Regions from separate parts of the Rhizobium leguminosarum genome, predicted to be linked through region 3. Evidence: riboswitches for the same ligand, from Rfam matches in the RefSeq annotation. Region 3 holds a riboswitch; each other region holds the start of a gene.
What was found. Region 3 has a riboswitch for thiamine pyrophosphate ahead of BA011_RS18205 (YkoF family thiamine/hydroxymethylpyrimidine-binding protein). Riboswitches for the same ligand answer to the same signal wherever they lie in the genome.
Positions count from the first base shown of each region.

Region 1: linked by a shared signal. The riboswitch ahead of thiM (hydroxyethylthiazole kinase) and the one ahead of BA011_RS18205 (YkoF family thiamine/hydroxymethylpyrimidine-binding protein) in region 3 are both predicted to bind thiamine pyrophosphate.
Region 2: linked by a shared signal. The riboswitch ahead of thiC (phosphomethylpyrimidine synthase ThiC) and the one ahead of BA011_RS18205 (YkoF family thiamine/hydroxymethylpyrimidine-binding protein) in region 3 are both predicted to bind thiamine pyrophosphate.
Region 4: linked by a shared signal. The riboswitch ahead of thiC (phosphomethylpyrimidine synthase ThiC) and the one ahead of BA011_RS18205 (YkoF family thiamine/hydroxymethylpyrimidine-binding protein) in region 3 are both predicted to bind thiamine pyrophosphate.

Region 1 covers NZ_CP016289.1:615,003-620,047, reverse strand. The annotation lists gene BA011_RS34460 (glycoside hydrolase family 3 N-terminal domain-containing protein) at 1-316, opposite strand, end outside; gene BA011_RS34455 (GNAT family N-acetyltransferase) at 341-820, opposite strand; gene thiD (bifunctional hydroxymethylpyrimidine kinase/phosphomethylpyrimidine kinase) at 1,039-1,848, opposite strand; partial or broken gene thiE (thiamine phosphate synthase) at 1,845-2,478, opposite strand; gene thiM (hydroxyethylthiazole kinase) at 2,475-3,278, opposite strand; TPP riboswitch at 3,322-3,417, opposite strand; partial or broken gene BA011_RS34435 (ABC transporter ATP-binding protein) at 3,601-5,045, opposite strand, start outside.
Region 2 covers NZ_CP016287.1:883,694-888,738, forward strand. The annotation lists gene BA011_RS28575 (thiazole synthase) at 146-919, opposite strand; gene thiS (sulfur carrier protein ThiS) at 923-1,120, opposite strand; gene thiO (glycine oxidase ThiO) at 1,111-2,100, opposite strand; gene thiC (phosphomethylpyrimidine synthase ThiC) at 2,100-3,923, opposite strand; TPP riboswitch at 4,023-4,155, opposite strand.
Region 3 covers NZ_CP016286.1:3,715,268-3,720,312, reverse strand. The annotation lists gene BA011_RS18225 (acyltransferase family protein) at 1-129, opposite strand, end outside; gene BA011_RS18220 (ABC transporter substrate-binding protein) at 253-1,263, opposite strand; gene BA011_RS18215 (ABC transporter ATP-binding protein) at 1,332-2,138, opposite strand; gene BA011_RS18210 (ABC transporter permease) at 2,135-2,941, opposite strand; gene BA011_RS18205 (YkoF family thiamine/hydroxymethylpyrimidine-binding protein) at 3,031-3,663, opposite strand; TPP riboswitch at 3,654-3,767, opposite strand; partial or broken gene BA011_RS18200 (NADPH-dependent FMN reductase) at 4,012-4,607, opposite strand; gene soxR (redox-sensitive transcriptional activator SoxR) at 4,691-5,045, shown strand, end outside.
Region 4 covers NZ_CP016290.1:497,459-502,503, forward strand. The annotation lists gene BA011_RS36740 (sugar ABC transporter substrate-binding protein) at 1-39, opposite strand, end outside; partial or broken gene BA011_RS43600 (IS5/IS1182 family transposase) at 1,003-1,200, opposite strand; gene BA011_RS36745 (hypothetical protein) at 1,478-1,726, shown strand; gene BA011_RS36750 (hypothetical protein) at 2,142-2,852, shown strand; TPP riboswitch at 3,075-3,186, shown strand; gene thiC (phosphomethylpyrimidine synthase ThiC) at 3,279-5,045, shown strand, end outside.

The sequences.
Region 1 (5,045 bases), on a different replicon from region 3:
GCAGTGCTTTTTTGCCGAGATCGAAATCGCGGCGTGCCAGTTCGGCGAACTGGCCGAAGCTGCGGAAGAGCGGCCAGGGGCCGGCATCGAGATGCTGAACGCGGCCGCCTTCCTGGTCGGTGAAGACAGGCGCGTCGTCGCGGCCGACGGCTTCGCGGAAGCGCTCGATCAGGCGCCTCGTCTGCTCCGGCTCGCGCTGATTGCGCCGGCCGACGAAAAGGCCGAGCGGATTGGTTTCGCGAAAGAGGGCGAATTCATCATCCGAAATAGTGGGATTCGGAAGGCCGACGAAAAGGGCGAGCGGGGTCGAGGACAATTCTGTAACTCCGGGATCAGATGGTCATTTCGGCGCGCTTCTCAGCATGCCTTCGTAGATGCCCTTGTCGGGGGCGGGGATGATGGTTGCGCCTGCGGTCCTGGCGTAGAAATCGACCGGGCCGGCATCGCCGATGAAGGCATAGGCGTGGCCGAGCGTCTTCATGGCCTGAAGGCAGGCGGAAAAGAGGGCGAGCCCGATGCCCTTGCCGCGTGCGTCGGGGTCGACGGCGGTCGGGCCGAAGAAGCCGCGCGCCGTCGTGTCATAGCAGGCAAAGCCCAGGAGCTTGCCGCTTTCGACTGATATCAGGCAGGCAACGGGCTGGCGGGAGAAGGCGACCGCGACTTCGCTCGCCCAGTTCTCGCTGAACCGTTCGCGAACCCAGCTGACGACGAGATGCAGTTCCGGGGGGAGGGCCGGACGGATGGAGACGCCGACATCGTCGGCTTTGCGTTTCAGGTCGGCAAGCTCAGTGGAATATAGGCTCACAAGCAGGTCTGGCACCTGTCACTCCTCCAGTTATTCCGTTATTGCGGAACATATCCCCTTTTAGTGTCATAGACTTGGCCATCTGGCCGGGCTTGTCAACAAGGTTTTTCAAACGGCCAAAGGCGCGAGCCGCCGCTGTCCCCAGGGTTTCAACGCAAAGTAGGTGCCGAACGCAAAAACGGCCCGGGAAGGCCGGGCCGTTTCGGTTGGCGGAATATTGGTGGAACGGACGCCTATTCGGCGTCTTTCCAGAGCGCATGAAAATGCTGCACCGGGCCGTGGCCGGAGCCGACGGTGAGGTGTCCGGCAGCCGCGACCGCGCCGGCGAGATAATCCTTGGCGATGGCGACGGCCTCCCGCGCTGAGGCGCCCTTGGCGAGCTCGGCTGCCAGCGCGCTGGAGAGCGTGCAGCCGGTGCCGTGGGTGTTCTTGGTCGGCACGCGCCTGGCTTCGAACCAGTGCAGGCCGGCGGCCGTGGCAAGCACGTCAGGGCTCTCGTCGCTGTCGAGATGGCCGCCCTTGACCAGCACCGCGGCCGGGCCAAGCGCCCGCAGGCGCTCGGCCTGTTCAGCCATCTCAGCACGGTTTGTCGCCACCGGCTGGTGCAACAGGGCGGCGGCTTCCGGCAGGTTCGGGGTCAGCAGTGTCGCGAGCGGCAGCAGCCGGCGGGTCAGCACGTCGACCGCTTCAGGCGCGAGCAGGGCCGCTCCACCCTTGGCGATCATGACAGGGTCGATGACGATCGGCATGTCGCGGTGGTCAGCCAGCGCACCGGCAACGGCGTCGGCGATGCCGGCATTGGCGATCATGCCGATCTTGACGGCGTCGACGCGGACATCGGCAAAGACGGCATTGATCTGGTCTGCGACGAATTGCGGCGGCACCAGATGCACGCCGCTGACACCTTGTGTGTTCTGCGCCGTCAGCGCGGTCAGCACCGCCATGCCGTAGACGCCGCGGGCGGAAAAGGCCTTGAGATCGGCCTGGATGCCGGCGCCGCCGGAGGGATCGGAACCGGCGATCGAGAGAACGTTGCGGATCATGCGCGGGCCTTTCGGATTTCTGCGGCGATGCGGCGCGTGGCCGCTTCCGGGTCGGGCGTGCCGCAGATGGCGGAAACGACGGCAAGCCCCTTGGCGCCGGCGGCGAACACTTGGGCGACATGATCCGCCTTGAGCCCGCCGATCGCGACCGATGGCACCGGCGAAGCCTTTACCAGCCTTGCAAGGCCGTCAAAGCCGATCGGCTGCTTGTGGTCGGCCTTGGTCGGTGTCGCAAACACCGGCCCGACGCCGGTGTAATCGATGAGATCAGGATCGACCGCGTTAGCAAGCGCCTCGCTCTCGACCGACAGGCCAAGGATCATCTCGGCACCGACCATCGCCCGCGCTTTGCGCGCATCCATGTCCTCCTGGCCGATATGCAGGCCGTCGGCGCCGATGGCGATTGCCCTCGACGTCATCGTTGACGATGAGCAGGGCGCCGGTCCCATTCAGCGCCTGTTTCAAGGCGCGGCCGGTCTCGATCATCCTGATGGTGCCGGCATGTTTGTCGCGCAGCTGCACCATGGTCGCGCCGCCGGCAACGGCAAGGCGCGCGGTTTCGACCATGCCGATCCCGGCGCAGAGATCGGGATCGAGGACGAGATAGAGCGAAAGATCGAAAGTCTTCATGCGGCTGATATCCTTGCCCTGGCGTCAAGCGTTTCGGCGTCGAGCGCGGCCAGCGCATCGAGGAAGCGCCAGGAGAAGGATCCCGGGCCGGCCGCACCAAGGGCTGCCTCCTCGCCGGCGATGGCGAAGGTTGAAAGTGCTGCGACCGTCGCGCCGAAGATATCCTCAGGCGCCGTCGCGGCAAAGGCGCCGACCAGGCAGGTGAGCGAGCAGCCGAGTGCTGTGACCTCAGGCATCAAGGCCGATCCGCCTTCGATGCGCACGGCCCGCTCGCCGTCGGTAACGAAATCCACGGCACCGGTAACGGCGACCACCGCCTGCTGCCGCTCAGCCAGCCATCGCGCCGAACCTTCCGCCTGCTCGACCGGATCGCGGCTGTCGACCCCCTGGCCGCGGCTTTCTCCGCCGGCTAGCGCGATGATCTCGGACGCGTTGCCACGAATGATGGTCGGGCGCAGGGCGAGCAGTTCGGCAACCGCATTGCGGCGGAAGGCCGTCGCATAATGGGCGACCGGATCGAGCACCCAGGGTTTGCCGGCTGATGTCGCCGCCTTCGCAGCCGCCTGCATGCCGTCGATCCATTGCGTCGACAGCGTGCCGATATTGATTGTCAGCGCGCTGGCGATCCCGGCGAATTCGCCGGCTTCTTCCGCGGCATGCACCATGGCGGGCGAGGCGCCGGCGGCGAGCAGAACATTGGCGGCGATATTCATGGCGACGTAATTGGTGATGCACTGAACGAGCGGCGGCTTTTCGCGCATCGCCTTCAGCATAGCTCCTGGTGTGGTCCTGGTCTGCATGTGGCCCCTTTTCAGGCGGGGCAGGCGCGGGGCGGCCCGTATGGCGATGCCCCGAGCGACTCCTCCGCCGGCATTATCCGGTTCAGGTTCGAAGGGTGCTTCTCAGCCCGTCTGTCGACGAACGCCCCTGTCTCTCATCGGGTTTCTTTTCGCAGAGAACAGCGCGCCTGTCACCCCGAAAATGACAACTCCACGACCAACGCCGCCGCGTCTCTTTACGAAAGGCGGTCAGCCGACGAGATGCAGGCGGATTGGCTGTTGCAGCACGAGCTTCGACAGCAAGGCGCTCCTCGTCGATATTCTAGTAAGTCTCAACCTTCAGTCACGCATGCGCTTCCCTGCCGCGATAGACCTCCGGATCAGGGATCGGAACCGCTGCGATCAGCGCGCGGGTGTAGTCATCTCGTGGGTTCTCGAAGATATCCCGCCGTGTGCCGGTTTCGATGATGCGGCCGGCGCGCATGACGGCGACGTTGTGCGACATGCGCTCGACCACCGCCATGTCGTGGGAGATGAAGAGATAGGCGAGCCCCATGGTTTCCTGCAGTTCGAGCAGGAGGTCGAGCACCCGGGCGCGGACGGAGACGTCAAGCGCTGCGACGCTTTCGTCGGCGACGATCAGCTTTGGCTCAAGCGCCAGCGCCCGGGCGATGCAGATGCGTTGGCGCTGGCCGCCTGAAAACTCGTGTGGATAGCGCGTCGCCGCATCAGGCGTCAGGCCGACCCGGCGCAGCAGTTCGGCGACGCGGTCCTGCCGTTCGCTGTGGTTGCCGATACTGTGGATGACCATCGGTTCGCCGATCGCCTTGCCGACGGCCATGCGCGGGTCGAGCGAGGCATAGGGATCCTGGAAGATCATCTGCGCCGAGCGGCGCACGGGGCGCATTTCGCGCTGGCTGAGGCCGGCAATGTTGCGGCCGTCGATCAGGACGTTGCCCTTGAAGGGGATGAGACCGAGCACGGCCTTGCCCGTCGTCGATTTGCCGGAGCCGCTTTCGCCGACGAGGCCGAGCGTTTCACCCGGCAGGATATCCAAGGAAACGCCGTCCACGGCTGCAACCGGCGGCTTGCCCTTGAAAATCCGGCTTGCGGCGTTGCCGTAGGTAACGATGAGGTCGCGCACGTCCAGCACCGGCGTTCGGTCGGGGCGGAGCGTTTCGACGGCGCGCTGCGTGATGCGCGGCGGGCGATCGGTGCCGGTAAGCGCGCCGAGCCGCGGAACGGCGGCGAGTAGCTGTTGCGTATAGGGCTCTCGCGGCCGCTGGAAGACGGCGAGTGCCGGTCCGGTCTCGACGATTCTGCCATTCTGCATGATGACGACGCGGTCGGCCATTTCGGCGACGACGCCCATATCGTGGGTGATGAGGATGATCGAGGCGCCGAATTCGCGCTTCAACTCACGCATCAGCTTGAGGATCTGCGCCTGCACGGTGACGTCGAGTGCGGTCGTCGGTTCATCGGCGATCAGCACCTTCGGCCGGCAGGAGAGCGCCATGGCGATCATCACCGCTGGCGCATGCCGCCGGAAAGCTCGTGCGGATATTGCTTCAGCCGCCGGGCCGGCTCGGTGATCTGCACGGCATCGAGCATCTTCAGCGCCACCGCCTCGGCATTGTCGCTGCCCTGATGCGCGCGGATTGCCTCGGTCAGTTGGTTGCCGACCGACATGACCGGGTTCAGCGATGTCATCGGCTCCTGGAACACCATGGCGATATCGCCGCCGCGCACGCTGCGCATCGCCCGGTCGGAAAGCTTGAGCAAGTCGCG
Region 2 (5,045 bases), on a different replicon from region 3:
GATATACCGATCAGCCATTTAGTGAAGTCGTAACGGCGCGCGCTTCGCGAAAAGCACGCGGGAATAGCATTCTCTTGGGACTGCGCAGAGGCGATGGTCAAACAGGTTTTGGAGACACCTACCAAACGCGCTGCGCCTTCACCGCTCATGCGAAAACGCCCTTTCCGACAACCGGGGTGGACGGTACTGCCATGTCGCGCGGCTCCAGCATGCCGGAAAGATAAGCGAGCCGTCCGGCCTCGATCGCTTTGCCGAACGCCTCGGCCATGGCAGGCGGATCGCCTGCAACGGCGACCGCCGTATTGAGCAGCACCGCGTCGTAGCCGAATTCCATCACCGTTGCCGCATGCGACGGTCTCCCGATCCCCGCATCCACGATCAGCGGGATGTCCGGAAAGGCGCTCCGCATGGCGGCGAGCGCGGACGGGTTGCGCGGACCTGCCGCAGAACCGATCGGCGAGCACCAGGGCATCAAGACCTGGCATCCGACGGAGACCAGCTTTTCACCGACCACCAGATCGTCCGTCGTATAGGGAAATACGCAAAACCCTTCCGCGCAAAGAATGCGTGCGGCTTCGACCAGTTCGAACACATCCGGCTGGAGACTGTCGTGATGACCGATCACCTCGAGCTTGATCCAGTCGGTACCAAATACTTCGCGTGCCATCTTGGCGGTCAGAATCGCCTCCGATGCGCTGTGACATCCCGCGGTGTTGGGCAGGACGTGCACCGCGAGCTGGCGGATGAGTTCGAAGAAGGCTCCACCCATCTTTCCGCCGGCCGTTTCGCGGCGAAGCGAGACCGTGACGATCTCGGCACCGGACCGGTTTACCGCCTCGGCAAGGACGGCCGGTGACGGATAACGCGCGGTACCGAGCAGAAGCCGCGAAGACAACTCAGCATCATAAAGAGAAAGCATGGATCAACCTCCCTGCATCGGGGACAGGATTTCGATACGGTCACCGTCGTCGAGCCGGTGGCCAGCTCGGTCCTCGCGATGGACGAGATCTCCGTTGACGGCGGTTGCCAACCAGTCGCCCTCGTATTCCAGAACATGAAGAAGTTCGGCCAGGGTTGCGGCCTCGCAGACCTGGGTTTCGCCATTGATGATCAGTTCCATGGGGTTAGCCTTTCAGAAGAATGTCGCGCGAGGAGAATATCGGCTGCCCGCACAGCCATGGCGGGTGCCAACAGGAAGCCATGCCGATGCATGCCGGCGATCGCGAGCCCCTCCTCGGTTTCGATTACTTGCGGAATGTTGTTGGCAAACGCCGGACGTATGCCGGTCCCGGTCTCGACGACGCGTGCCTCGCCAAACGCCGGATGCAGCGTATAGGCCGCGTTCAGGAATTCCATTAACGAACGCGCGGCAATCGGTCCGTCATCTTCAGCCTCGATCATCGTCGCCCCGACCATGAAACGGTGATCGTCGCGGGGCACGATGTAGATCGGATGGCGTGGGTGCAGCATCCTGATCGGCCTGGAAAGCGTAACATCCGCAGTTTCCAGGTAGAGCATTTCGCCTCGCACGCCGCGCAGGCCGGAAAGCCGCGGTATCGCCGCTGGCCCGGTGCAGTCGAGCACGCCGGCAAATCGCCGCTCCTGCGGCTGGCGTCCCCCGAAATGGAAGACTACGCCGTATTCGCGGAGTCTGTCGGCTAGCCCGGCCAGTGCGCGGCGTGGATCGAGATGCGCCTCCTGCTCGAAGAAAAGAGCCTTTTCGAAGCGGCCGGCAAGGGCAGGTTCTAAGTCGGTTACGCCCTTGCGATCAATCCAGACATGACCGGTCGTGCGCGCGGCAAACCGGGCGAGATCCGGAAGGTCGCGTGGCTGCGCCACTACCAGAGTACCGCGGCGACGAACCTCGCCGGGCACGGCCTCCTCCCACCATCCGGCCGCGCCCAGCCCCAGTGTCAGGACAACCTCTTCGGCAGCCTCCCGTTCGCAATAGGGTGCGAGCATTCCTCCAGCAAAATGCGAGGCGCCAAGCCCCACCCCGCCAGCCTCCTCGATCACCTCAACCGAAAAGCCCCGCTTGGCGAGTTCATAGGCCGCGGCGAGGCCGGCAACGCCAGCCCCTTTGACGAGAAACGTAGACACTATGTATTACTCGGAGCGTTTTCGACCGGCATGTAAAGATCGCCGCCATCGCGATATTTGGCGGCCATGGCTTGCAGACCCTCTTTCTGCGCTTCGGCGCGGATATCGTGAGAAATCCGCATCGAGCAGAATTTCGGGCCGCACATGGAGCAGAAATGCGCCACCTTGTGCGCCTCCTTGGGCAGTGTCTCGTCATGCATCGAACGCGCCGTTTCCGGATCGAGCGAGAGGTTGAACTGGTCCTCCCAGCGGAACTCGAAACGAGCGCGCGACAGCGCGTCGTCACGCACCTGGGCCGCCGGATGGCCTTTGGCGAGATCGGCCGCATGTGCGGCGATCTTGTAGGTGATGACGCCCACCTTGACGTCGTTGCGATCCGGCAGGCCGAGATGTTCCTTAGGCGTCACGTAGCAGAGCATGGCGGTGCCGAACCAGCCGATCATCGCAGCCCCGATGCCCGACGTTATGTGGTCGTAGCCCGGCGCGATATCGGTGGTCAGCGGCCCGAGCGTATAGAACGGAGCCTCGCCGCAGACCGCGACCTGCTTGTCCATGTTGGCCTTGATCTTGTGCATGGGCACGTGGCCGGGACCCTCGATCATCACCTGGCAATCCTTCGCCCAGGCGATCTTCGTCAGCTCCCCGAGGGTCTCCAGTTCCGCGAACTGAGCCGCATCGTTGGCGTCGGCGATCGAACCGGGGCGAAGACCGTCGCCGAGCGAGAACGACACGTCATAGGCCTGGGCGATGTCGCAAATTTCCTCAAAGTGCTCGTAGAGAAAACTCTCCTTGTGGTGGTGCAGACACCACTTGGCCATGATCGAGCCGCCGCGGGAAACGATGCCGGTGACGCGGTTGACGGTGAGCGGGATATAGGCGAGCCGCACGCCGGCATGGATGGTGAAGTAGTCGACACCCTGCTCGGCCTGCTCGATCAGCGTGTCGCGATAGACCTCCCAGGTCAGGTCCTCGGCAATGCCGTTCACCTTTTCGAGCGCCTGGTAGAGCGGCACGGTGCCGATCGGCACGGGCGAATTGCGGATGATCCAGTCGCGGATATTGTGAATGTTGCGGCCGGTCGACAGGTCCATGACCGTATCGGCGCCCCAGCGGATCGCCCAGACCATCTTCTCGACCTCCTCCGCCATCGACGAAGTGACGGCCGAATTGCCGATATTGGCATTGATCTTCACCAGGAAATTCCGGCCGATGATCATCGGTTCGGATTCGGGGTGGTTGATGTTGGCGGGAATGATTGCCCGACCTTCCGCGACTTCGCGGCGAACGAAATCCGGCGTCACGAAATCCGGCACTTGGGCGCCAAAACTTTCGCCGTCGCGAACGAGCGGTTCCCTGGCCGCCTGCCGGCCGAGGTTCTCGCGGATGGCGACGAATTCCATCTCCGGCGTGATGATGCCGGCCCGCGCATAGGCGAGCTGGGTGACGGCCCTGCCCGCCTTTGCCTTGAAAGGTTGGTTGCGGATCGGGAATTCCGGCGTCAGGTGGCTGCCGGACACGAAGCCGTTGTCCTCCGGCCTGACGATGCGGCCCTCATAGGCCTCGACATCGCTGCGGGCGACAATCCAGCTTTCGCGCAGGCGCGGCAGGCCGGCATCGATACTGATCGCGGCGCCTTCTACCGTATAGGGACCGGAGGAATCGTAGACGGTGACCGGCGGTTCGCCGGAGGTCGGATGCAATGCGATCTGACGGATCGGCACGCGGATGTCCGGGTGGATCGTTCCAGCTTTCAGGACTTTCGTGGAGGCGGGAAGCGGGCCGGTAGTGACGACCGGGGTGAGCTTGGTGGTTGCGATATTCATGGTTCGAGGCTCCAAGGTTTGACGTTTGGAGACCCAGTTCCAGAGTTGGAATGATGGAAGAACACGTCGGAATCCGAAGAACGGAGTCCCGCCCTCGCCGCCGCAGCGCTCGCACCGTCCCTACGCCAGTATGAACTGGATCAGGTTCAACGGGTCACTGCGCCTCGGCCGGCCGAAGCCGATCCGACCAGCAGTATCTCAGCCCCTTGGCGGGACCCCCCTGGTGAATAGGGCTAAGCTATTGTGAGCAATGGCGCTCCGTCAAGTCCTTAGGGTACCGGGACCCATATCCCGACCGTTTGCAACTTGTTTGTCGCCACTCCAAGGATTTCCCGAGACGAGACGCGCGTCCTTACGGCATAACGAGCAAGAAGCCAGATGATTTCCTGGCTGACCTTCATATTGCGTTTCCCGAGGCGCTTCTTTCGAGTGCCAGACTTGCGCGGCTTAATCTGCGCAAGACAACGCCGACGGTTGGTTCATAAACGCGCTTCACCAAAATGGGCTGAAGAAATTCGCAGCCATGCTCCGCCAGGACATCAACCGGCTGGACCGATAAGGATGAATCCGATCAACTTGCCGCAGTCGTCGCTTTCAGTGCTTGAAGCAGTTCTCTCGATGCCATTGCAGGAACTGAGAATGCGGCCGCTCATGCGAACCGCACCCATAATGTCGTCGGTGCTGCGTAACCCTTATTTATGGAACTGCAGTAAACAAATCGGTCGGTTCAGCTTTGCCGCACTACGGCAGTCAACTGAATTTCAACTATTGACCCACTAGGTAACAGCTAACACCCACTGCTGCCCTCGCTCCCACAGCCTCTCCCCCAAGTTTCAGCATGATGAGGTCCGATGCGAAGTCAGCCACTCGAGAGTGATCCCGAAAATCTTGGGACGCTGCGACGAACACCGTCATTGTGATTACTTCTGATATTCGCTCTCCTGGCGTCAACAAACTACCGGCTGCTCTGAGGGTATTCGAAGCCGCAAGTTCGACGGCCCCCTAATCATTTAAGGTCGTCATCGCATCTGACGGTGCCTGTTCGCGCTAGCGCACCGTCTAGTCGAGGCGTCATACCAGTGTAAACGATATCGCGATGACGCTTTGCTAGCCAGTAGTTTG
Region 3 (5,045 bases):
TGCGGTCGGTCCGAGTTCGTCGGGGATTCTGCGCATATCCAGCCGCAGCGCGAAGTGGTGGGCGAGCACCAGCAGACAGGCCGTCGCGCGCAGAAAGTCCGCTCCGGCCAGTCTCTCCTGTTGTCGCATCCTGCCTCCCCACCTTGCCCAGAGCATGATGCCGAAAAGTGTGAGCGGTTTTCGGACGACATCATGCTCTGGGGTCTCGGACTTTGCAGCGGAAAGCCGCGACGGGCAAGGCAGGCGTTGGGCTCAGTCGAGAAGTTCGTTGGTATAATAGGTGGAAAAGTCCGGCTTCTCCTTGAGTGCGGCGCCATTGGCATCGACCAGAATACCGTTCTCCATCAGGAAGCTGCCGAGGGCCTCGGCTTTTGCCGGGTCGAGCTTGCCGATCACACCGGCCTCGGATTTCAGAAAGTGCCCCTCGATCAATGCCTTCTGAGAAGCCTTTACCAGTTCCGTATTCATCAGTGCGCCGTTGCTTTCAGAGATCAGCAGGTCGCAGGCTTCGTCGGGATGGTCGACGGAGTAGGTATAACCCTTTCGTGTCGCCTGGATGAAGGCGCGGGCGTGTTCCCGGCTTGCGGAGAGATAGGCGTCGCTGGAGACGATGACCGTCGTCTGCTCGTCGGGAATGCCATAATCGGAATAGTGGAAGCGGCCGATCTTCCGGTTTTCCAGTTCGGCAGCGATGCCTTCCCAGGTGTAGATCTCCAGCGTGAAATCGATCGAGCCATTGTCCAGCGCCTCGTAAGCGGAGGTGCCGAGGGTGACGGTCTTGACGTCGCCTTTGCCGCCGTCATTGCGGATCATCGCGGAGATCAGCGCGCTCTCCCAGGTGCCGCCAAAGCCGCCATAGGTCTTGCCGTCGAGGTCTTTCGGGCTCTTGATGTCGTCGCGTCCGCCCTTGAAGATCAGGCGTGCGGTTTCCGTCTGGACGACGCCGTAGACCATCTTCACGTCACCGCCGCCAGCGCGCTGCGTCAGGGTCTCGATCTCGCTGCTGATGCCGAAATCGGCAACGCCGTTCGACACCAGCGTTCCGGCGCTGGTATCGGTGAAGGGAAGAATCTCGACATCGAGCCCGGCATCGGCATAAAAGCCCTTCGCCTTGGCGACATAGATGCCGATATGGTTGGTGTTGGGCGTCCAGTCGAGCGCGATGCGAACCTTTGCGGGCGCCGATTGGGCGAAGGCGGGGTGGCCGGCGAGGCTTGCCGCGATGGCGGCGAAGATCGTCTGGCGACGGGTGAGAAGCAGCATGGTGACCTCCTCAGGTCTCTAGAGCAGGATGCCGAAAAGTGTGAGTGGTTTTCGGACGACATCATGCTCTAACTCTTAGAACAGGATTCAGATTTTAGGCCGACCGGCCTAAAATCATCCTGTTCTTGCGGATGAAGCAGGGTTTGCAGGATTTCGGTTTCGATCGCCTGGGCCGCCGGCGAGCCTAGATCGGCAATGCTTCTCGGACGGGGCAGGGGAACGCGGAATTCGCGGATAATACGCGCCGGACGGGCCGAAAGCACGTAGATCCGGTCGGAGAGGAACACGGCCTCGCGAACATCATGGGTGATCAGTAGCGCCGTCCAGCGGTGTTCCGTCCACATGCCCTGCAGCCATTCCTGGATCTGCGTGCGCGTCAGCGCGTCCAGCGCGCCGAAAGGCTCGTCGAGCAGCAGCATGTCCTGGGTCTGGACGACGGTGCGCAGCAGCGCGGCGCGCTGGCGCATGCCGCCTGACAGTTCGGAGGGATAGTGATGCTCGAAGCCTGCGAGGCCGAAGCGCTCGAACAAAGGCGCGACGGCGGCGCGGGCCGCGCGGCGGCTCATGCCGCGCACCTCGAGACCGAGTGCGGCATTGTCGATGATCCGGCGCCAGGGCATCAGCGCATCGCGCTGCGGCATGAAGGCGAAGGAATGTGGCGCCTGTTCCAGCGGCGCGCCGTTGAAAAGCATGGTGCCGGAATCGGGCCGAAGCGCCTGTGTCAGCAATCTCAGTACCGTCGATTTTCCGGAGCCGGATGGGCCGACGATCGAAACGAACTCGCCGTCTGCGACAGCGAGCGAGATGTCGCCCAGCACCTTCATGCCGTCGAAGGACTTCGAGATGTTGCGCAGCTCAATCATTGCATCGCTCATCGGCGCTGCTCCCCGGATTGTTGCCAGGGCATGACGAGGCGCTGGATCATCAGCGTCAGCCCGAAGAGGCAGAGCGTCAGCACGGCGCTGACGACGACGGCGGCGAGTACGAGATCGGGGCGGAAGTTGTTCTTGGCGTTGAGGATATAGATGCCGAGACCGCGGGCGGCGCCGGCATATTCGGCAAAGATCGCGCCGACGACAGCATAGGTGATCGAGATCCGCAGGCCGGCGAAGAAATAGGGCAGCGAGGAGGGAAGCCGTGCCAGACGGAAAATGCGCCAGCGGCTCGCCTTCATCGAATTCAGCAATTCGGCGATGTCGCGGTCGGTCGATTCATAGCCCTGCAGCAGGGCGACGAGCAGCGGGAAGAAGGTGACGAGCGCCACCAGCAGGATCTTCGGCAACAGGCCGAAGCCGAACCAGAGGACGACGAGGGGAGCGATCGCCACCAGCGGCAGGGTCTGGCTGGCGATGAAGATCGGCAGCAATGCCCGGCGCATGAAGGGCACGAAATCCATGAGGATCGAGGCGGCAAAGGCGAAGGCCAGCGACAGGGCGAAACCTCCGAGTGTCGCGCCGAGCGTGGGCCAGGTATTGGCAATCAGTCCCTCGCGGTTCAGCCAGCCCTGGATGACGATGCGCGAAGGCGCCGGCAGGATGGACGGTTTGATGCCGGAGAGATCGACATAGAGCTCCCATGCCGCCAAAAAGGCGCAGCCGGCGAGCAAGGCGGGTATGCCCCGGTAGAGAGCGGTGCGGAGCGCGGCAAGGCGCGATTCCGATGGGTTTGACGGTATCATCAGCGTTCGATTTCAAGCTTTCGTCGGGCACTGCATAATCCCTTAAATCGGAATCGATTTAAGGATAAATTATGCAGCAATTTAAAGTGTTACAGCGTCCTTTGCGCGTCTGAAAAGACGCGCGGCGCTGTATTGGCGGACACCGTGATGTCGAGGGTCACATGTCCCTCGGGGTCGCCGAAGCGAAGGAAGGCCTCACGAATGGTAGCAAAGACGGCACCGGCGTCGCCAGAGAGCCTGCTGCAGAAATTCTTGGCGCGGTCGAAGGTGCCGGAGCGCTTCAGGAAGTCGATGCAGCCGTAGATCTCGTCCATATGGGTACCGGTTCCCATGACGTAGAGCGAGAATTGCGCGGCGGTCGGCTGTCCGGTCTCGGTGGTGATGTCAACGGCGGCAAGTGCGGCTGTTATGCGCTCGGCAAGCGGCTCCGCCTGGCCGAGGGAGGGGTTGATGCCGCAGATGGCGTCGTCGGGCTCGCCGGGGCAGCCGCGTGAAACGGCAGCGGACAGCACGCAATGCTCGCCGGTCTTTGCTGCGGCGACGAAAAGATCATGCATGGCGGCGAAGAGAATGTCAGGCGGGCCGACCAGCAGTGTGGAGATGTCATCGGTCTCGATACGCAGCCGGTCGCGATAGGGATCCAGCGCCTTGACGACATCGAGAATGATGCCGACGAAATTGTCGGACATCGGATAGAGTGACACTTGTGCGCCTGAGAACATCTGAACCTCGCTCCGCTGGCATTACCCAGATCAGCTTTGAAGGGTCCAGAGGCTTGCGCCTCACATCTCAGCCCCGGCAATACGGAGCTCCCCTGTTATTTGCGCGGAAACTATCACCGGGGTTTTCTCCCCGCAACCGCAAAATTGCGAACCCGTCCGTGCGGTCGGAATGAGCAGAACGTGATGGAAAACACCCGGGCGGAGGATTTGCCCGGGTGTGCCCAATGGTTCCGTACCTGCCGGGAACGGAACCGGAGCCATCTGGCTCAGGCGGCTAGCGCATAACCCCGAAAATCGGAATCGATTTTCGGAAAGGACTATGCGCAGATTCAAAGCGATAGAGCGTCCTTAGCGCATCTGAAAAGACGCGCAGCGCTCTATTTCGGCATAGGGACGATTGCTGCGGGCGGTGACGAGCGCCTGCGTCCACCATTCCGCCTCGCCATCATCCGATCGAGCAACCGCATTGTATCGGCGGGATTATCGAGTCGTCCGTCTGGATCGAAGCGGTTCCAAGGTGCGGCAAAGCTCACCGAATCGCGGATGGTGACGGCGTGGAGTTCGGCAAAGACCAGCCGCAGCTGTTCGACGGCGCGCAGGCCGCCGGATATGCCGCCATAGGAAACAAAGGCGACCGGCTTGCCCTGCCAGGGCTCGAAGAAGAAATCGATGATCGACTTCAACGAGGCGGTGAAGCTGTGATTGTATTCCGGCGTGACGGTGATGAAGGCGTCGGCCATGCCAAGCCGGCTGGCGAGCCTGGCGATTTCGGGGTGCGCCATGTCACGGTTGGCCGGCAGCGCGAAATCCAATGGATCGATGATATCGATATCAAATTGCGGGAAGCGGACGAGTTCCTGCGTCAGCCATTTGACCACCCGGTCGCAGATGCGGCCCTCTCTCGTACTTCCATAGATGACAGCCAGCCTGGTGGGTGTTTGCATGCGTCGCTCCTTATTGCGATTGGACTTTACGATTGCAGGAGCAAGGGTTATAAAACCTCAACTAATCTTGAGGTCAAGAGGCGATGGATACAATCCCGGCAGCGCCGCTCGGCAAGCTCCTGACGGTCGGCGAAGTGGCGGAGCGCAGCGGCCTCGCCGTCTCGGCGCTGCATTTTTACGAGACCAAGGGGCTGATCTCGAGCATCCGCTCCCGCGGCAATCAGCGGCGCTATGGGCGCGATGTGCTTCGTCGGCTCGGCATCATCAAGGTGGCGCAGCGTGTCGGCATTCCGCTTTCGGAAATCCAGGCAGCGTTCGAGTCCCTGCCGCAAGGACGCACGCCGACCGTCGCCGACTGGCAGACGCTGTCGGCGCTGTGGAAGGATGATCTCGACGCGCGAATCAGGCGGCTTAGCCTGCTGCGCGACCGTCTGACCG
Region 4 (5,045 bases), on a different replicon from region 3:
GACGAGCGCCATCGCAGTGCCCAGGATAAACTTTTTCATTTTCACTTCCTCCACAAAGCGGTGCCCGGCTGCACCCTCCTCACGCCGGGTTTCCAGCACACTGGCCGAAAACAATTACCAGGGCTGCCAGATAAGGGCCGGACATCACCATAAGATATCAAGACAATCTCGATGCTGACGACTAGCCCCTCCTTCGCCGGTACGTTGGCTCGCGCGAACCCCCAATTTTTTTGGTGCCTAATTTGATGATTTAAGTCCGCAGTCTTCAACAGCGCCAATGCCGAGCGTCTTTCACCAAAGACACCACAATGATGCAAAGCCGACACATGCCATATTGTCCAATCTCTTCGTCAGCTTTCGCGTGATCGCGAGGCAACGTGACGCAGTTTTGGCAAGCTTCTATCTATTTCGTTTTGCGGTCCATGCATCGTTGTTTGTAAATCCTCTCATTCTTGAAAGAATCGTCGCGGTGAATGAGAGAACCCCATCAGTCCCCGGATATTTTCAGGGATATCGAACCCGATGCAGGAGAGATTAACAAGAGCGGCGCCGCCGCAATGGACCGGGCAGTCGCTGAACTGGGCCGGTCGAGGCGGCAACTCTACACTCACCCTCGCAGACCTCCCGGCTCCGGCGCAGACCTCTCCGGAGATGTCGTTGGCGTCGACATGTCATCTGCACTTGTCGATGCAATTTTATTTCATGACCGTGTCCAATCGCTGGCAATAGATTGTGCAAATACACGAGGGGTAAAAACGATCATGGCCCGAATTCTCAACCGAATGTGACGGCCGTACTCCTGCCATGGGGACCCTGTCAGCGTCAGCGTCCGACTCCTTGAATCGACGGTCGACTTCCGCGCGTTCCTCTCTGCGGCCGCGTTAAGCTCCGAGAAGAAGTGATGCATTGAGAGAGCACACTCTACAAATGCGATCGGCGACGGTCGCGGGCGTTGGTGCACAGATCTGGAATTGAACGGATGGGGATCTTTGAAACGGCTGATCATGCCGTGGCCGCCTTGCCGGAGATGTATTTCGGGCGTGCGCAGTCAAGCATGCGGTTGAGACGGCGCAGCCGATGGCGACTTCGGTCTGCTGACCATGCCGCGACCTCCCCCGCAGACGCCGCCCGATGATGAACTTGTGTCGCCCGATTGCCGTTTCGACCAGCGTAACCGTTAGAGCCCTGCCATTTCATCCGGGCCACCAATGCCACAAAGCGCGATTTATGTAATTATATATACAATAATATATGATGTAACGGACTTGTTTCTCATAATATTCAATAATTGTCCGCCAAACTGAAACCGATATACTATAAAATATATCCAACTAACTGTTGCGTTGTTTGTCGTTTTCATCAACTGTCCTGTTACGAGGAGTGATGATGGTGCAACAGGAAAATTCTTACCCTATGAATGCTGAAATCTAGCCGGCGACATCATCCTCCGGAAGGTTTGCACAAGGAGCGCGATGACATGGATCACCAAAAGAAATCAGACAAGCGCCTTGGCTACTCGCATCTGCGGTTGGCAACCATCGACGGCGTGTCGCTGCCTGGTCTACAATTGTCACTCGACCGGCAGGAGGGCTCCGTGTCGACGAAGAAGACCTTTTTCGAACAATGGCTCCTGGATTTTGCTTTCGGTTGCTACCTATTTTATCCGATCCAGCTGTATGAACATCCCGCAACGAGCGAGAGGACGACAAAGGCGCTAAACCGTTAAGTGAAAGTTACGGTATATAATTGGGAGAATTTGGACCGGCCGCCACGTTCCTCCTTTGAAATCCACGTCTATCGGGTTTCCATATTTCAGGATGGAAGCGCCGGCTCAGTCGCGAACGCTTGCAAATCAGGTCGGCGAGCGGATGGAGGATATCAAGGACGACATCGATGCGAGGCAAGCCAAAGGACGCCTCGGGCACACAGGCTTCAATCAGGTGTGAACCAGCACGGCAGGAACATCGAAAGATGGTAAGAAAGTCTTTGGAAACCTGACCGTTATACGGTTCACGCAAGGCGCATCTCAAATCTTGCTGCCGCTATCAAATACGCTGACAACGCGCGCTCGCCTGCCAATCAAGGAAATTTGACGCGCAGGGTTCGCCCATCAAATTTGCTGCAGAAAGGATTCGTTCTCCGTGTCATTTTGTTCTTCGAAACGCATTCGCATCGCCGCACTTGCAGCGACCACCATCGTGCTGGGCACCCAGATCGCAATTGCGCAAGAACCGTCTCTAGGGTCTCAGTGGCTGAACACGCCGGCATCTCGAGTGGAAGCGCTTGCTGTCCTCCAGACCTTGAATGCCAATCTCCTGAGTAACGCCAGCGCTACGTTGACGCTTGACCGCTGGTGCGCCGCGCACAAGCTCGCACCTGAAGGTTCCAAGATCGTAGCTCAGCGTGTGGGCGGGCAAGGCAAACCAGCCGATGAGCACATCCGTGAACTTCTGACCGTCGGCCCCGGTGAGCTGATCGCTTATCGCCGCGTCCGCCTGGTCTGCGGCGACCGCGTCTTGTCCGAGGCCGACAACTGGTATGTACCTGCAAAATTAACTGCAGAAATGAATCAGGCGTTGAATACCAGCGATATCGCGTTTGGCAGAGCCGTTCAGGCTCTTAATTTCACTCGCACAAACCTGTCTGCCACGTTGCTCTGGTCCCCTCTATCCGAAGGCTGGGATATGGACGGCTTAACAGCGCATGAAACAAGTTCCCTTAGCCTGCCGCCGTTCCTGCTCGAACATCGTGCCGTACTGAAACTTCGAGACGGCACGCCGTTTAGCGCCTTGGTCGAAAGCTACACGGACAAAGTATTAGACTTTCCAGTTCCGCACCTGCTTTCTCAATAGCGCTTCGGTATTTCGGTACACTTGCTAAACTGCTCGGAATAAAAATCGACAGCCACTGCATGCGACAAAGGCGTCTGTCTTGCGGATGCGTGTCGGTCGGGCGATTGCCCTTGTGGATTCGTTGAGCGCGGCGACCACGCACGATAGCCTAAGTGTAACCCGGATCCCAAGCCATGGCAGATTGTCGCTTGACAGTCCCCTCGGCAAGCCTCTACCCTTTTTTGCATTCACCAGGGGGGTCCCGGCAAGGGGCTGAGATACTGCTATCGCGCGCAGTGACCCGTTGAACCTGATCCAGTTCATACTGGCGTAGGGACGGTGCAAGCGCTCGAAGGCAGTGGATTCACGTGTGGAATCCATGCCGGCGTCTTTTCATCATTCCGGCTGAGGACTGGGTCTCCAATCGAAAACTTGGAGCCTCAAACCATGAGTATCGCCGCCACCCCAACCGTCACCACCGGCCCCTTGCCGGCATCCAGGAAGATCTACATTCGCGGGGACATCCATCCCGACATTTGCGTGCCGATGCGCGAAATCAGCCTGCATCCGACATCGGGCGAGCCGCCCGTTGTCGTCTACGACTCCTCCGGCCCCTATACGATCGACGGCGCCGAGATCCGTATCGAACAGGGGCTGCCCTCACTGCGACGCGACTGGGTTCTCGCCCGCGGCGACGTCGAGGCATATCAGGGCCGCCATGTCCGTCCCGAAGACAACGGCTTTGCAAGCGGCGAAAGGCTGACGCCCGAATTCCCCACGCTACGCCAGCCGCTGCGCGCAAAGGACGGCAAGGCCGTCACCCAGTTCGCCTATGCGCGCGCCGGTATCATCACGCCGGAAATGGAGTTCATCGCCATCCGCGAAAACCTCGGCCGCAAGGCGCAGGCGGACGCCATAGTCCGCGACGGCGAGAGCTTCGGCGCCCACGTTCCCGACCATGTGACGGCGGAATTCGTCCGCCAGGAAGTGGCCGCAGGCCGGGCGATCATCCCCGCCAACATCAACCATCCGGAAGCAGAACCGATGATCATCGGCCGGAACTTCCTGGTGAAGATCAACGCCAATATCGGCAACTCGGCCGTCACCTCGTCGATGACGGAAGAGGTTGAAAAAATGGTCTGGGCCGCCCGCTGGGGCGCTGACACGGTCATGGATCTCTCCACCGGCCGCAACATCCACAACATCCGCGAATGGATCATCCGAAACTCGCCCGTGCCGATCGGTACCGTGCCGCTGTATCAGGCGCTGGAGAAGGTCGAGGGCATTGCCGAGAACCTGACCTGGGAGCTCTATCGTGACACGCTGATCGAACAGGCCGAACAGGGCGTCGACTATTTCACCATCCATGCCGGCGTGCGGCTTCACTACATCCCGCTCACTGTCAACCGTGTGACGGGCATCGTCTCGCGCGGCGGTTCGATCATGGCCAAGTGGTGTCTCCATCATCATCGCGAAAGCTTCCTTTACGAGCATTTCCAGGAGATCTGCGACATCTGCCGTGCCTACGACGTCTCCTTCTCGCTCGGTGACGGCCTGCGCCCCGGCTCGATCGCTGACGCAAACGATGCGGCGCAGTTCGCCGAACTGGAAACACTGGGAGAGCTGACCAAGATCGCCTGGGCGAAAGACTGCCAGGTGATGATCGAAGGCCCCGGCCATGTGCCGATGCACAAGATCAAGGAGAACATGGACAAGCAGCTGAAGGTCTGCGGCGAGGCGCCTTTCTATACGCTTGGGCCGCTGACGACTGATATCGCGCCGGGCTACGATCACATCACCTCTGGGATCGGCGCTGCCATGATCGGCTGGTTCGGCACCGCGATGCTCTGCTACGTCACGCCGAAGGAGCATCTCGGTCTTCCGGATCGCAACGACGTCAAGACCGGCGTTATCACCTATAAGATCGCGGCCCACGCCGCCGATCTCGCCAAGGGGCATCCGGCAGCACAGCTGCGCGACGACGCGCTCTCGCGTGCCCGTTTCGAATTCCGCTGGGAGGATCAGTTCAACCTCTCGCTGGACCCCGAAACCGCCCGCAGCTTCCACGACGAGACGTTGCCGAAGGAAGCCCATAAGGTGGCGCATTTCTGCTCCATGTGCGGCCCAAAATTCTGCTCCATGCGCATCTCGCACGATATCCGCGCCGAAGCACAGAAGGAAGGTCTGGATGCGATGGCAGCGCGTTATCGCGAG